2 linked regions of the Desulfofalx alkaliphila DSM 12257 genome follow. The protein of the gene in region 1 interacts with the protein of each later gene in a pairwise test. Links are inferred from orthologs where the notes say so. Each region holds a gene or a part of one and is shown on either strand. Other genes may lie near its edges.

Evidence for each region. Proteins that work in one complex are often made in the same cells at the same time.
Region 2: the proteins of rlmN (region 1) and ftsZ interact in binary tests that used the Escherichia coli proteins (3 or more experiments, as listed by UniProt). The link is inferred for Desulfofalx alkaliphila DSM 12257 from one-to-one orthologs.

The regions. Positions count from the first base shown.
Region 1 is NZ_JONT01000013.1:76,542-84,831, forward strand. Bases 653-3,536 are described here. They hold rlmN (dual-specificity RNA methyltransferase RlmN), read left to right. Parts: upstream 653-1,496; coding sequence 1,497-2,576; downstream 2,577-3,536. Other genes in these bases: rsmB (16S rRNA (cytosine(967)-C(5))-methyltransferase RsmB), read left to right, coding at 653-1,455; BR02_RS0108595 (FhaA domain-containing protein), read left to right, coding at 2,577-3,365; BR02_RS0108600 (FHA domain-containing protein), read left to right, coding at 3,368-3,536. In the rest of the region: BR02_RS0108580 (DUF116 domain-containing protein), read left to right, coding at 1-27; more of rsmB, read left to right, coding at 97-652; more of BR02_RS0108600, read left to right, coding at 3,537-3,859; BR02_RS0108605 (Stp1/IreP family PP2C-type Ser/Thr phosphatase), read left to right, coding at 3,837-4,550; BR02_RS0108610 (FtsW/RodA/SpoVE family cell cycle protein), read left to right, coding at 4,566-5,870; BR02_RS0108615 (peptidoglycan D,D-transpeptidase FtsI family protein), read left to right, coding at 5,860-7,242; pknB (Stk1 family PASTA domain-containing Ser/Thr kinase), read left to right, coding at 7,250-8,290.
Region 2 is NZ_JONT01000001.1:251,443-256,308, reverse strand. Bases 2,073-4,849 are described here. They hold ftsZ (cell division protein FtsZ), read right to left. Parts: upstream 4,102-4,849; coding sequence 3,043-4,101; downstream 2,073-3,042. Other genes in these bases: ftsA (cell division protein FtsA), read right to left, coding at 4,147-4,849; BR02_RS0101290 (stage II sporulation protein M), read right to left, coding at 2,292-2,948; pheA (prephenate dehydratase), read left to right, coding at 2,073-2,295. Outside these bases: sigma-E processing peptidase SpoIIGA, read right to left, coding at 1-590; more of pheA, read left to right, coding at 1,408-2,072; more of ftsA, read right to left, coding at 4,850-4,866. UniProt on the Escherichia coli protein: Essential cell division protein that forms a contractile ring structure (Z ring) at the future cell division site. The regulation of the ring assembly controls the timing and the location of cell division.

The sequences.
Region 1 (8,290 bases):
GAAGAAGCAATCAGATATTTCATATAAGAAAAACTAAGGTTTCGCCCGGGTCAAATACTTGAGGGGACCCAAGTTTTTCTAACAGGAGTGAAAGATATGTCTAAGGTTAATGCCCGAGAATTGGCACTAAAGGTGCTCACTGCAGTGGATGAAGAAGGGGCTTATGCCAACTTGGCACTTAATAGGGTGTTAGAAAGATATCGTCCACAGAAACTTGACCGGGCCTTTGCCACTGAATTGGCCTATGGCACATTGAGAACGTTAAATACCTTAGATTGGGTACTGTCAATGTTTTTAAAGCAGCCACTGGCTTCACAGTCAACGGCGGTACGGGGCATATTAAGGATGGGTACCTATCAATTATTATTTATGGATCGAGTACCGCCTTCAGCGGCCTGCAACGAAGCAGTGGAGTTAACTAAAAAATATGCCACCCCAGGGGTAGTTAAGTTTGTCAACGGGGTGCTGCGCAATATTACGCGAAACTTACACAAGATTCAATATCCGGATCTAGAAAATGATGCGGTAGGTCATATTTCCTTAAAGTACTCTCATCCCACCTGGATGGTAAAAAGGTGGTTGAATGAGTTTGGATTACAGGAAACCATTGCACTGTGCAAGGCAAATAACCAAACCCCACCCAACACCGTGCGCACTAACACGCTGCGCATCAGCAGGGAGGAGTTGTTAACCAGACTGCAAGATGAGGGGGTAAAGGCACAGCCAACCTCATATGCCCCCGAGGGACTTAATTTAGACGGTTTTTTATCCTTGCGGGCACTGCCTTCTTTTCAGCAGGGGCTTTTTCAGGTGCAGGATGAGAGCTCTATGTTGGTGGGGCATGCCATTAGCCCCCATGCCGGGGCAAAGGTGATTGACTGTGCGGCGGCACCTGGTGGAAAATCTACCCATATGGCCCAGTTGATGGGTAATGAAGGTAAGGTTATCGCTTTAGATGTACACCCACACAAACTGAACTTAATTCAAGATAACTGCCGTCGTTTGGGTATATCTATTATAGAAGGCAGAGTGGGGGATGCTAGGGATATACCGGAACAGCTGCGTCAATGGGCTGACTATGTTTTGCTGGATGCACCCTGCTCCGGTTTGGGTGTGTTGCGCAGACGTCCTGATGCCCGCTGGCGAAAGGAATCATACCACATCTCTAGCATAGTGAAGTTACAGCAGGAAATGCTGGACAGTGTGAGTAAATGTGTACGTCCCGGCGGTGTGCTGCTTTACAGCACATGCACAATCACCGAGGAAGAAAATATACGGCAAGTAAAATCCTTTTTGGATAGACACAAAGAATTTGAGCTTGAGCCTTTAACACCTTACATATCAGAAAAATTGTCTGATGAGCCCGGTGTAAAAGAGGGGTATATTCAATTGCTGCCCCATGTGCATGGTATGGATGGTTTCTTCATAGCAAGAATGAAAAAAAGAGGAGTTTAGGTAAATTTTGTAGAATAAAAGCCACAAGAAGAGGCGGTTATATGTCCAAAGCTAACCTTAAGGATCTTGATTTAAATGAGATAATGGATTTTTTAGCAGGCTTGGGTGTTGAAGGTTACCGAGCAAGTCAGTTATGTCAGTGGGTTTTTCAAAAGGGTGTAACAAATTTTAATGATATGACAAATATTCCAATGGAGTTGCGCCAAAAACTGGATGCAGTTTGCTCCTTAGGTGGAATGGATATACTGTCCAAACAGGTATCCCGGCGAGACGGTACAATAAAATATTTATTTGGTCTTCCCGACGGAGTAGCAGTAGAAGGTGTTTTAATGCGGCATTCTTACGGTAATTCTGCTTGTGTTTCTACACAGGCGGGTTGCCGAATGGGTTGCCGTTTTTGCGCTTCTACCATTGACGGCATGGTGCGCAACTTAACTTCAGGAGAAATGTATGACCAGGTCTTGGCAATTCAAAGGGATGTGGGTGACAGGGTAAGTCACCTGGTCTTGATGGGTTCCGGTGAACCCCTTGATAATTATCATCAAACCTTGCGCTTTATTGCTAAGGTGAGTGCGCCCTATGGTTTAAATATCAGTTTACGGCACATTACCTTGAGCACCTGCGGTATAGTGCCGGGAATAAAAAGGCTTGCCAATGAGGGTTTGCCTATCACCCTCGCGGTGTCATTGCATGCACCCAATGATGCCATTAGAAACAGTCTTATGCCCATTAATCGAAAGTATCCTCTCTCTGAATTAATTCCCGCATGCAGAGAATATATAAATTTAACAGGTCGCAGGGTAACCTTTGAATATTCGCTTATAAAAGGTATTAACGATGGCATTGAGCAGGCTTGGGAACTGGCGGCATTGTTAAAAAATATCCTTTGCCATGTCAACCTTATTCCTGTTAACCCGGTAAAGGAACGGGAATATCAAAAAACTGACAGGGACAGGGTAATAGCGTTTCAAAAGGAATTAGAAAGGCATGGTATAAATGCTACGGTGCGCAAAGAGATGGGCTCAGATATTGACGCGGCCTGTGGCCAACTTCGTCGCAGAAAAAGTGACAGTTGCCGGTCTTCACCGGCCATGCCTTCAAAAGTACAATTAAAGAGGTGAATGGCTATGGGCCTCTTTTCCGGTCTTGAAGGTAATTTAGAAAAATACATTGAAGGTTTTTTTAAAGACAAATTTAAAGGGCGGATACAGCCGGTGGAAATAGCGAAGCGCTTAGCCCGTGAAATGCGAGATAAGCGCAGGGTAAGTGTTAAAAAAACCTATGTGCCCAACGAATATAAGGTGATGCTGAACCCCGAAGATTGGGAAAGTATCGGTGCATTTAACAAAATGTTATCATTGGAGCTGCAGGATTACCTGGAGCAAAAGGCAAAAGAAAAAAGGTTTACTTTGGTAGCTCCGCCGGTGGTAGAATTGGAAAAGAATAAGGATATATCCGCCGGTGACATTGAATTGCTGTCATCCTTTAGTGAAGCAATACCTTTAACAAAAGAAGAATTACGCCAGCACAACAAAAATGCTTTTGAAGACGAAGAAATACATAAAACACAAATGTATAAACCGGTAAAGGGCACAGAACCCATAGAAAAGCTAATGACAGCAAAGTATTCTTTGGTAGTGCTGGAAGGTCGTGATGTGGGGAAAACATTTTTGTTAAATAACTACCGTGCTGTTATCGGACGAAAAAACACCTGTGATATTGTTTTAACAGACCCAAGTGTGTCAAGGCGCCATGCGCAAATTGATAATGTTAATGATGGGTACCTGTTGACTGATCTCAACAGTACCAATGGTACGCTGGTTGGTGGGGTAAAGGTAACAAAAAAATTGCTTCAACCAAAAGATCTTATCACCTTTGGTACAACAGTGTGCCAATTTAAGGTGGATTGATCATGCTTGGAATTGTATTGTTGGCATTACGACTTTTATTTTTAGGCTTATTCTATTTGTTTTTATTAAAGCTAGTAATTATGGTTGTTGGGGATCTGCGCAAGGCCCCGGCTGCACACAGCCAAAAAGGCGGACATATTATTATCCCCAAGGAGATTAAAGGCGGTGACGGTGCAACTTTAGTGGTTGTTGCCAGTGAAAATGATATGATTAAACCGGGGTTTAAAATTTATCTTGGCGACAGTACAAGATTAGGCAGGTCCGCAAAGAATGATGTTTCCATTGTGGATGATTTTGTTTCAACGGAGCACGCGGCCATTAAGCTAAAGGACGGACAGTATTGGTTGGAAGATATGGGAAGTCTAAATGGTACCTATTTAAACGAAAAAAGGTTAACCCGGCCTGCGGTGCTGGCCAATGGAGATAGGGTGCGGTTGGGTGGAGTTAGTTTTGAGTTTGTGAGGTGGGCACATGAGGTGGAGTCAAATAACTGAAGTGGGGCTGGTTCGTTCAGAAAATGAAGATAGCCTGCTTGTCTGCCCTGACATTGGGCTCTTTGTGGTGGCAGATGGAATGGGTGGTCACCAAGCCGGAGAGGTAGCCAGCAGACAGGCCCTGGTTTATCTAGAGCGGTATCTTAGACGCGAACTGCCCAATACCGCCGATGTCGGTAAGTTGGTGGTAGAAGCCATGGAGCAAGCAAACAGACATGTATACGAAATGGCCTGCAATGACGCAAATTTACAAGGCATGGGCACCACGGTAACTGCATGTCTGTTAAGCGGCGACACTGTTTATGTGGCCCATGTGGGTGACAGCAGAGCATATCTGTTGAGGGGGAACACCATTAAACAGGTTACCGATGATCATTCATTGGTGGGTGAGCTGGTAAAGAATGGCAGCATTACCGAAGATTTGGCCCAGGTACATCCCCGCAGAAATGTTTTAACCCAAGCTGTCGGTGCAATGACCAATGTTGAAGTTGATTTATATAAATTAGTGCTCTATAAGGGCGATAGGTTATTATTGTGTACAGACGGTTTGACCAATCATTTGGTGGGTAAGGAAATACATGCCATTGTCAGCAGTGTCGATACCCCCGATGAAGCGGTGAAAAAGTTAGCCAACGCAGCCCTGGAGCAAGGCGGTACAGATAATGTTTCAATCATTTTGATTGAAATATAATTGGGGAGGGTGCCCATGGTTAGCGAAACCGGTGCCGGCAATTTAAGTGTGAGTACCCGGCAGAGGGAGCATAGACTGTTATTTTATGGCGGTCTGTACCTGTGGGTGGGTGTGCTGACTTTATACCTGGGAATGGACCATATGCCCCATGCTTACATGGTGGTGGCGGGGGCCCTAGGTACTTTTGTTGGCTTTTTGTCACTTAGTTGGTTGTGGCGGCTGACCGGATTTAGGGCTGATCCTTATTTATTGCCCATAATCACCGTATTAATATCCACAGGTTTGGTTTTTTTGTTGAGGTTGCAACCCCATTATGCAATCCGCCAATTTGCCTGGTTGTTGGTGGCCCTTGTGGCCTTGGCCTTGGTTACCACCTTGTTTCGCAATTATCACCTATTGTCTGAATATCGTTATATTTACGCCCTGCTAGGGGTTATAGCTTTAGTGGTACCAATTTTTTTTGGGGAAGAATTGGGCGGTGCCAAACGGTGGTTAGAATTGCCCTGGTTTCAGGTGCAAACGTCAGAATTTGTTAAAATAGTGTTGGTTTTATTTTTGGCCTCCTATCTTGCTGAAAATAAGAGAATACTAACCACAGGAACAGGGTCGGTTTTTGGCATACCGGTGCCAAGCCTGCGGGAGTGGGGGCCGATGCTGGTGATGTGGGGAATTGCCTTGGTGCTGTTGGTGTTTCAAAGGGACTTAGGCACTGCCTTGATCTATTTTTGTACCTTTCTTGCCATGTTATATGTTGCCACAGCCAGGATTTTTTATATATTATTTGGTTTGACCATGTTTATAATAGGAGCATTTATTTGTTATCTTTTGTTTTTTCATGTGCAGGTGAGGGTAGACATATGGCTTAATCCTTGGCCCTTATATGATTCTTACGGCTACCAAATTATACAGTCACTTTTTGCCATGGGCAGTGGCGGAGTTTTGGGTTCAGGTTTAGGGGCAGGGAGACCGGACTTAATTCCTGCGGCCCACACAGATTTTATATTTGCTGCCATTTCTGAGGAGATGGGTCTATTGGGTGGCGCCGGGATTATTCTTCTCTTTATCCTCTTAATCTATCGCGGCTTGCGGATAGCCCTGGAGGCAAAGGATGACTTTTCTGCCCTGTTGGCAGCAGGCTTAACTGCACTGATGGGTTTGCAGGTTTTTATTATATTGGCCGGGGTGATGAAGTTACTGCCCTTAACCGGTATCACTTTGCCTTTCATAAGTTACGGCGGCAGTTCTCTGGTAGCTAACTCTATCATTTTAGGATTATTGTTGAATGTGTCCCACAAGGCGGTTGTTTCTAATGAAAAATAACATTCGCAATTTAGGGATTTTTATTTTGTTGTTGTTGACCATATTGATATTCTATCTGTCGTATATACATTTAAAAATGGGTTCTGAGCTGGCTTCTCATCCAAATAACCGTCGCATGGCAGAGCAGATGGCCAATATACACCGGGGCAGTATATATGACAGAAAGGGTGTTGTCCTGGCAGAAAGCAGGTGGGTTGATGAAGGCAGCGTCCGGGTTTACCCAAGGGGCGCGGAAACTGCCAATATTATAGGCTACACTTCTAAAAAATATGGAGCAAGCGGCTTGGAATCCACTTATGACATTGAACTTTTAGGTATGAACAGGGAGGAAAAACTTTTTAATGAAATAAGAAAAGCCACCGGCCAAAGCCAGCTTGGGCAGGATTTGGTATTAACCTTGGATGCAGAGTTACAGCACTTGGCGGTGGAACTCTTGGGCGGCAAGAGGGGTGCGGTGGTGGCTGTGGACCCGCGCACCGGAGCAATTTTGGCAGCGGCAACATCCCCGTCCTTTGATCCCAATAATTTAGAGCAAGAATGGGAGCATCTACAAAATAATAAGGATGCACCGCTTTTGAACAGGGCTTTTCAGGGGGCCTATCCACCGGGTTCGGTGATGAAATTAATTACAGCGGCCGGGGCCTTGGCCCAGGGACACCAGGGCGGGGACCTTGTCAATTGCCCGGGCTATCTGATGGTGGAAGGTTTTAAGCTGGAAGATAATGTACATGGCCATGTGGACTTGACCGAAGCCTTGGTGGTATCGTGCAATACCGCCTTCGGGCAACTGGCTTTAGAAATGGGACGGCAACCCTTTGTGCAAGTTGCAGAGCAGTTTGGCTTTAATACTGATTTTGCTTTAGGTGTAGAAAGCCGGCCCAGCACCATGGGGGATATTGAAAACATGGACAGCAGGCAATTGGCGGTTACAGCCATAGGCCAAGGGGATTTGCTGGTCAGTCCACTACACATGGCCATGGTGGCGGCGGCTGTGGCAAACGGTGGCTCGATGATGCAGCCCTATTTGGTGCAAGAAGTAAGAAACTCTTTAGGCAAAACGTCATATCAGCATAGACCCGGTCTTATGCTGCAGGCCACTGACGCAGAAACGGCCCGGATTATCGGTGATGCCATGGCTGCAGCGGTGGAGAGGGGAACGGCAAGGGCTGCGGCCATAGGTGGAATAGAGGTGGCAGGAAAGACGGGTACCGCTGAAAACCCCCATGGTGCTTCCCATGCTTGGTTTGTAGGCTTTGCCCCGGTTCAGCAGCCCAGGGTTGCGGTGTCTGTAATAATTGAAAACGGTGGTTCAGGTGGCAGGGTGGCAGCACCAATTGCACAAAAAGTGATATCTGAGGCATTGATGAGGTGAAGAAAAAATGATCGGTAAGCTATTGGGGAACCGGTATGAAATACAGGAACAACTGGGCGGCGGTGGGATGGCCGTTGTTTACAAGGCTAAGGATACTTTTTTAAATCGCTTGGTTACAATTAAGGTGTTAAGGTCGGAGTTTGTATCTGACAGTGATTTTATCCGTCGCTTTCGCCGAGAGGCACAGGCTGTGGCCAGCCTTTCTCACTCTAACATTGTTAACATTCATGATGTTGGCCAGGAAGAAGATACCCATTATCTGGTAATGGAGTATATAGATGGGGACAACTTAAAGAATTTTATTCAAGACAAGCCCGACCTGCCTATACATGAAATAGTAAGCATTGTGCGGCAAATTTGTGATGCCCTGCAGCATGCCCATGAAAACAATATTGTACACCGGGATGTAAAGCCCCATAATATTTTAATTACCCCTAACCATCGGGTAAAACTTACCGATTTTGGCATTGCTTTAGAAGCCACCACCGGCACAATTACAAATACTCAAACTATTATGGGCTCTGTGCATTATATATCACCGGAACAGGCAAAGGGGGAAACCCCCGGCCCGCAATCAGATATCTACTCCCTTGGTGTGGTGCTGTATGAAATGCTTACTTCACAGCTACCGTTCAAAGGAGACGGCCCGGTGGCGGTGGCATTAAAACATATACAAGAGCAGCCTCCACTTCCTGGGGAAATAAACCCACATATACCTAAGGAATTAGAACGAGTTGTGTTAAAGGCAATGGAAAAAAATCCTGATCAGCGGTACCGGTCTGCCCAAGAGTTCAGTTCGGAACTGCTGAGGGCTGTAAATGGCCAAAGGGCTGTTCCGGATCAGGAGGATGACTTTGCCACTCAAGTTTTACCAAGCAATATAAAGGCCGAGCAGGAAGAAATAAAGTCCAAAAAAGAAGATAAAAAAGCAAAGGCAATCAAAATCAGCGTACTGGCGGGTCTGTTGCTTTTGAGCTTATTGGGCGGAATGTTGTTTGCACTTTTTAATTACCTAAATGTACCTGAAGTGGCAGTGCCCGAGGTGGAA
Region 2 (4,866 bases), on another replicon or contig:
GTGACAGGCAGCCCGGTGAGGGGATCATACAAAGCATTACCGCTGTCAATAAGGGCACTTATTTGTACCTGCCGGCCTAACATATCAATGGTTACCATTCTCTTGTAGCTCTTTTGGTGCAGGCTTTTGCGGTACAAGGCTGCCCCCCACCAACCGGTGGCAGCGGTTAATACCAGGGCAAATGCTATCGCCCACCAAAAATTGCTTTCTAAAGCTGTGGTAATATCCTTTAGTTTTCCGTAGTAACCACTGGATTGAAGAAAGAAAAGGGCAGCAAATACCGCTCCGCCAATGGCAAAGGAGGCCAGGTAAAAATAGGCCAAGGTTATTAGCAAACGCCGCCAGGGCAAAAAACCGAAGGCAGCCAGCACCATTAAGAGAGACAGCAAAAGCTTAAAACACCAAATTAGCATCCACTGCAGGGGTGGAATAAAAACCGTTAAAGCATAAATTGACCCCACCGCTGCGCCACATAGCAGTCGCCAGCGACTGGGGTAAAACTGGGCAAACTTGGCTGTGGCCCACAGGATTGCATAATTCATCACCAGGTTTCCCAAAACCACCGTGTCCAGATAAACCACCTGGGTCATTTAAAGACCTCCAAAAGCGGCCCTGGCAAATAATTGAAAACTCCGCAGTAGATTATATGGCCGCAAAAATACAAATATGAATTTTTTTGCAACAACTCCTTGAGATTATTATACACCCTAAAGCTTGTTAAAATTGTCAATATGTGGTAACGGGGCCGCAATTATTTTTGTCTATTTTTTCGGATTTAATCAGTATTTAAATTTTTCTTATAACCGGCCATGCCGGCAGGGCACAAGTTTAATAAATATAAACAAATTAAAACTTGATAATAGCTTGACTTGGTGTTATACTACAATTTAATTTATATGGCTCTAAATTCAATGACAGAGAAAAGTAGGTAAGGAACATTTTTTCCAGAGAGGAAGTGTCACCGGCTGAAAGCACTTCTAAAAAATGACTTGCTGAAGTTCACTCTTGAGATGCAGGCTGAAACTTTGTGTTACAAAGAAAGTAGGCTGGGCCGCAATTCTCCCGGCGTTACAGGGGAGGGGGTATCGGTTTATTCCTGTACTCTGTCAGAGGTGACCCAATGCATATTTATTGCATGGGTAACCAGGGTGGTATCGCGGAAAAGATTACTCTTCCGTCCCTGATGGGGCGGAAGATTTTTATTTTTACACCCTTTTAAAAGGTGACAGAATAAGCAGTATTCCTGTACCCTAGCGAGGGGAGCCGCATTTTGAGCGGCTAATTTGGGTGGTACCGCGGAAGCTTGCAGTTTTCGTCCCAATAATTGGGGTGAAGTGCAGGCTTTTTTATTTAGCTGATAATTCACATTGGTGTAAGAATTTTTTATAAAAGCAAGGGGGAATAAAAATGCTAGCATCATCAATTGATCCTATGGCGGGCGGGGGGATAAGCAGGAATTATAATAATAAAGCAACCCTTGGCTACTTAGGGCCGGCAGGCACCTTTTCCCATTGCGCTGCAGAAAAGTGGAAAAAGGGGACCGACACGGTATTGGTCCCCTACTCATCATTGGCAAGCCTAGTGGCAGCAGTGGAGAAAAAGGAAATTACCACCGGGGTGGTGCCGGTTGAAAATTCTGCCGAAGGTTCGGTGGGTATAGTTTTAGATTTATTGGCCTACCACGGCAAGGTAAAGATTATTGGTGAACTATTATTGGCAGTTTCTCATCAGTTGCTGACAAAGCCCGGTGTGCAATTGGATCAGCTGACCCGGGTACTTTCCCATCCCCAGGCCATCGGGCAGTGCCGCCAGTGGTTGGCTGCACATCTGCCCCGGGCTGAAATTGTGGAGGTATCCAGCTCTGCCCTGGCCGCCACCCTCGTTTCTGAAGCCGGGGATCCCTGGGCGGCCATCGGCAGCAGTATGGCAGGTAAGTTAAATAATTTGCAGCCCATGGCAGAGAACATTAATGACTATGCCAATAACACCACTCGGTTTTTAATAATATCTGCCAAAGCTAAAGCACCGCCATGCAGCCAATGTAAAACATCACTGGTGTTTACCCTGCCACACCAACCGGGGGCACTGTATCATCTGCTGGGGGAGTTTGCCCAAAGAAACATAAATTTAACCCGCATAGAATCACGCCCCACTAAAAATGAATTGGGTAGCTATCGCTTTTTCGTCGATTTTATCTGGCACTACCAAGAGGGTTTAATGAATAATTTGCTGGGTTCAATAAAGCTGCGGGTTAATGATTTGCGGGTGCTGGGCTGTTATCCCAGTGTTAATTAGGCCAATAATCTTTCGGCTAAAGCCATGGATATATATGTTTCAATAATAGCGGCCGCAGCAAGAATCAAGGCCAATATCAAAATTAGTTTGAAAATAAGTTGCCGGGCTGCAGGTAAATAAATATGTATTCTGCTTTCATTATTGTTTGGCGGCCTTTTCGATATTTTATATAGATAATAGACAGAAAACATTGTACCTGCGGCCATGGCAAACAGTTCCAGGGACCCATGCACCATGGTAACTGCAATTAAGCTGCCGTAGCTGACCCCGGTGGTTATGCTCATGGCTCCAAGGGCAATTCCCGCTACCAGGGCGTTAATAAAGTATAAAAACACACCCACCGCAGCGGAAAAAAACACTGCCAGCACCTTTAATCCCCTCACAGGTAACAGGGAAATTAAGAAAATAGCCAGAGGGGCAATGGTTATGAGAAAATTGTTCACAAATATTTTTACGGTCATTCCCGCCAAGGTGGTATGACCCACCTTCTGGGCCAGCCCTGCAAAGAGTTGGTCCATAAATTCCATAAGTAGGGCACTGTCTTTTATTACGTTAACTGTATAATAGGCCATGCCAAGTAAAATGAGCACAAAAAGTATTTCCGCCTTTAGGGCGAAAACTAAATAAGGGCGTAATTTAAAATCTTTTAACATCTTAACCCCCTAAATCTCTGCGATTAGTACAAAAAAGGGTCTCTATACAAAGACCCTAATAAAAAATATTTCCTTATCACATATAATATGACAATTAACTTCTGCGGCGTAAAAAGGCAGGTATATCCAACTCATCATGGTTGGTAAAAGGCTTAATATCCATCTCGTTCTTCAAGCCGTCTTTCTTATCATTGGTGGGGCGGTGGTCAAAACCGGTGGCTATTACCGTTACCCGCACATCCTCATTCATGGCTTCGTCTATCACTGCCCCAAAAATAATATTTGCTTCGGGATCAGCTGCCTGGGCAATTATTTCTGCAGCCTCATTTACCTCAAACAGCCCCAGGGACGGCCCTCCTGTAATATTTAACAGAACACCCCGGGCACCTTCAATTGAGGTCTCTAACAAGGGGCTGGAAATGGCGCCCCTGGCTGCCTCTGTGGCCCTATTATCCCCACTGGAGGATCCAATACCCATCAAGGCAGAGCCGGTATCTTTCATAATGGTTTTGACGTCGGCAAAGTCAAGATTAATTAAGCCGGGCACTGCTATCAGGTCTGATATGCCTTGCACACCTTGACGGAGCACATCGTCGGCAATGCGAAATGCCTCAACAATTGAAGTATGTTTATCAATTACCTGAAGTAATCGGTCATTGGGGATGGTAATCAGTGTGTCCACCTTGCTTTTTAGTTCATTAATACCAAATTCCGCTTGGTTAAGCCGCTTACGACCTTCAAAGGTAAAGGGCTTGGTGACAACACCGACTGTAAGCGCACCTATTTCTTTGGCCACCTCCGCCACCACCGGAGCTGCACCGGTGCCTGTACCGCCGCCCATACCGGCAGTGACAAAGACCATATCGGCACCTTTTAGGGCCTCTTGAATCTCTTCCCGACTTTCCTCAGCGGCTTTTTTCCCAATTTCAGGGTTGGCCCCTGCACCCAGACCCTTGGTTAGTTTGGCACCAATTTGTATTCTGCTGCTGCTTTGGGCTAATTGCAAGGCCTGGGCATCCGTATTTACGGAAATAAATTCAACACCTTTTAAACCGGCGGCAATCATGCGGTTAACGGCATTATTGCCACCCCCACCAACACCGATTACTTTAATATTGGCATATTGATCAAAGTCCATCTCAAAATCCAGCATGCAGTAATCCTCCTCCACTTAAATCTGCCACTACTACTGTCGTGGTTAAAATGTAAATTTATGAATCACGCTTTTGAATCCACCTTTTACACGGGCTAACAAATTACTTTTTTTATCATGAACACCCATGTGGTTTTTTTGTCCATATTTAATTAATGCAACGGCATTTAAGCTTGTATGCACACCTTCCTGTTCATCAATTAAATGAACCGGCAGGTTTAAATTACCCTCTAACATGCCTGGCAGTCCTTTTAGTTTTGCACCGCCCCCAATTAAAACCAGCTTAGTTGGCCGGGCACCGTGCCCATAGGTATTAATGGAATTTTCTATCATGTCAGCCAACTCTGTCACGCGGGAATCTATTATTTCGTTAATAAACTGATTGGTTTTTGTATCCATACCTTTGTTCTCATTATTATCAATCTTTATTTTAGCTGCCACAGATATCGGCACATGCAAGCCAATGGCTAAGTCACCGGTGATATGCTCACCGCCTATGGGTAGGGAAAGGGTCATCCGTGGCAAACCGCGATGATACCAACAAAGGTCAGTGGTAGCACCTCCAAGATCCACCAATAGGGCTCCCAGCTGTTTATCTGCATGCTGTAACACCTGGTCCGCCAACACCAGTGGATTATAATACAAAGCCTTGGGTCTTATATTGCCCCTATGTAGGGAAGCCAATAAATTATTTATTGCTTCAGCCTGTCCGTAAACAAGATGCACCTCAGCTTCCAGGCGCTTTCCTTTGGCACCCCTGGGTTG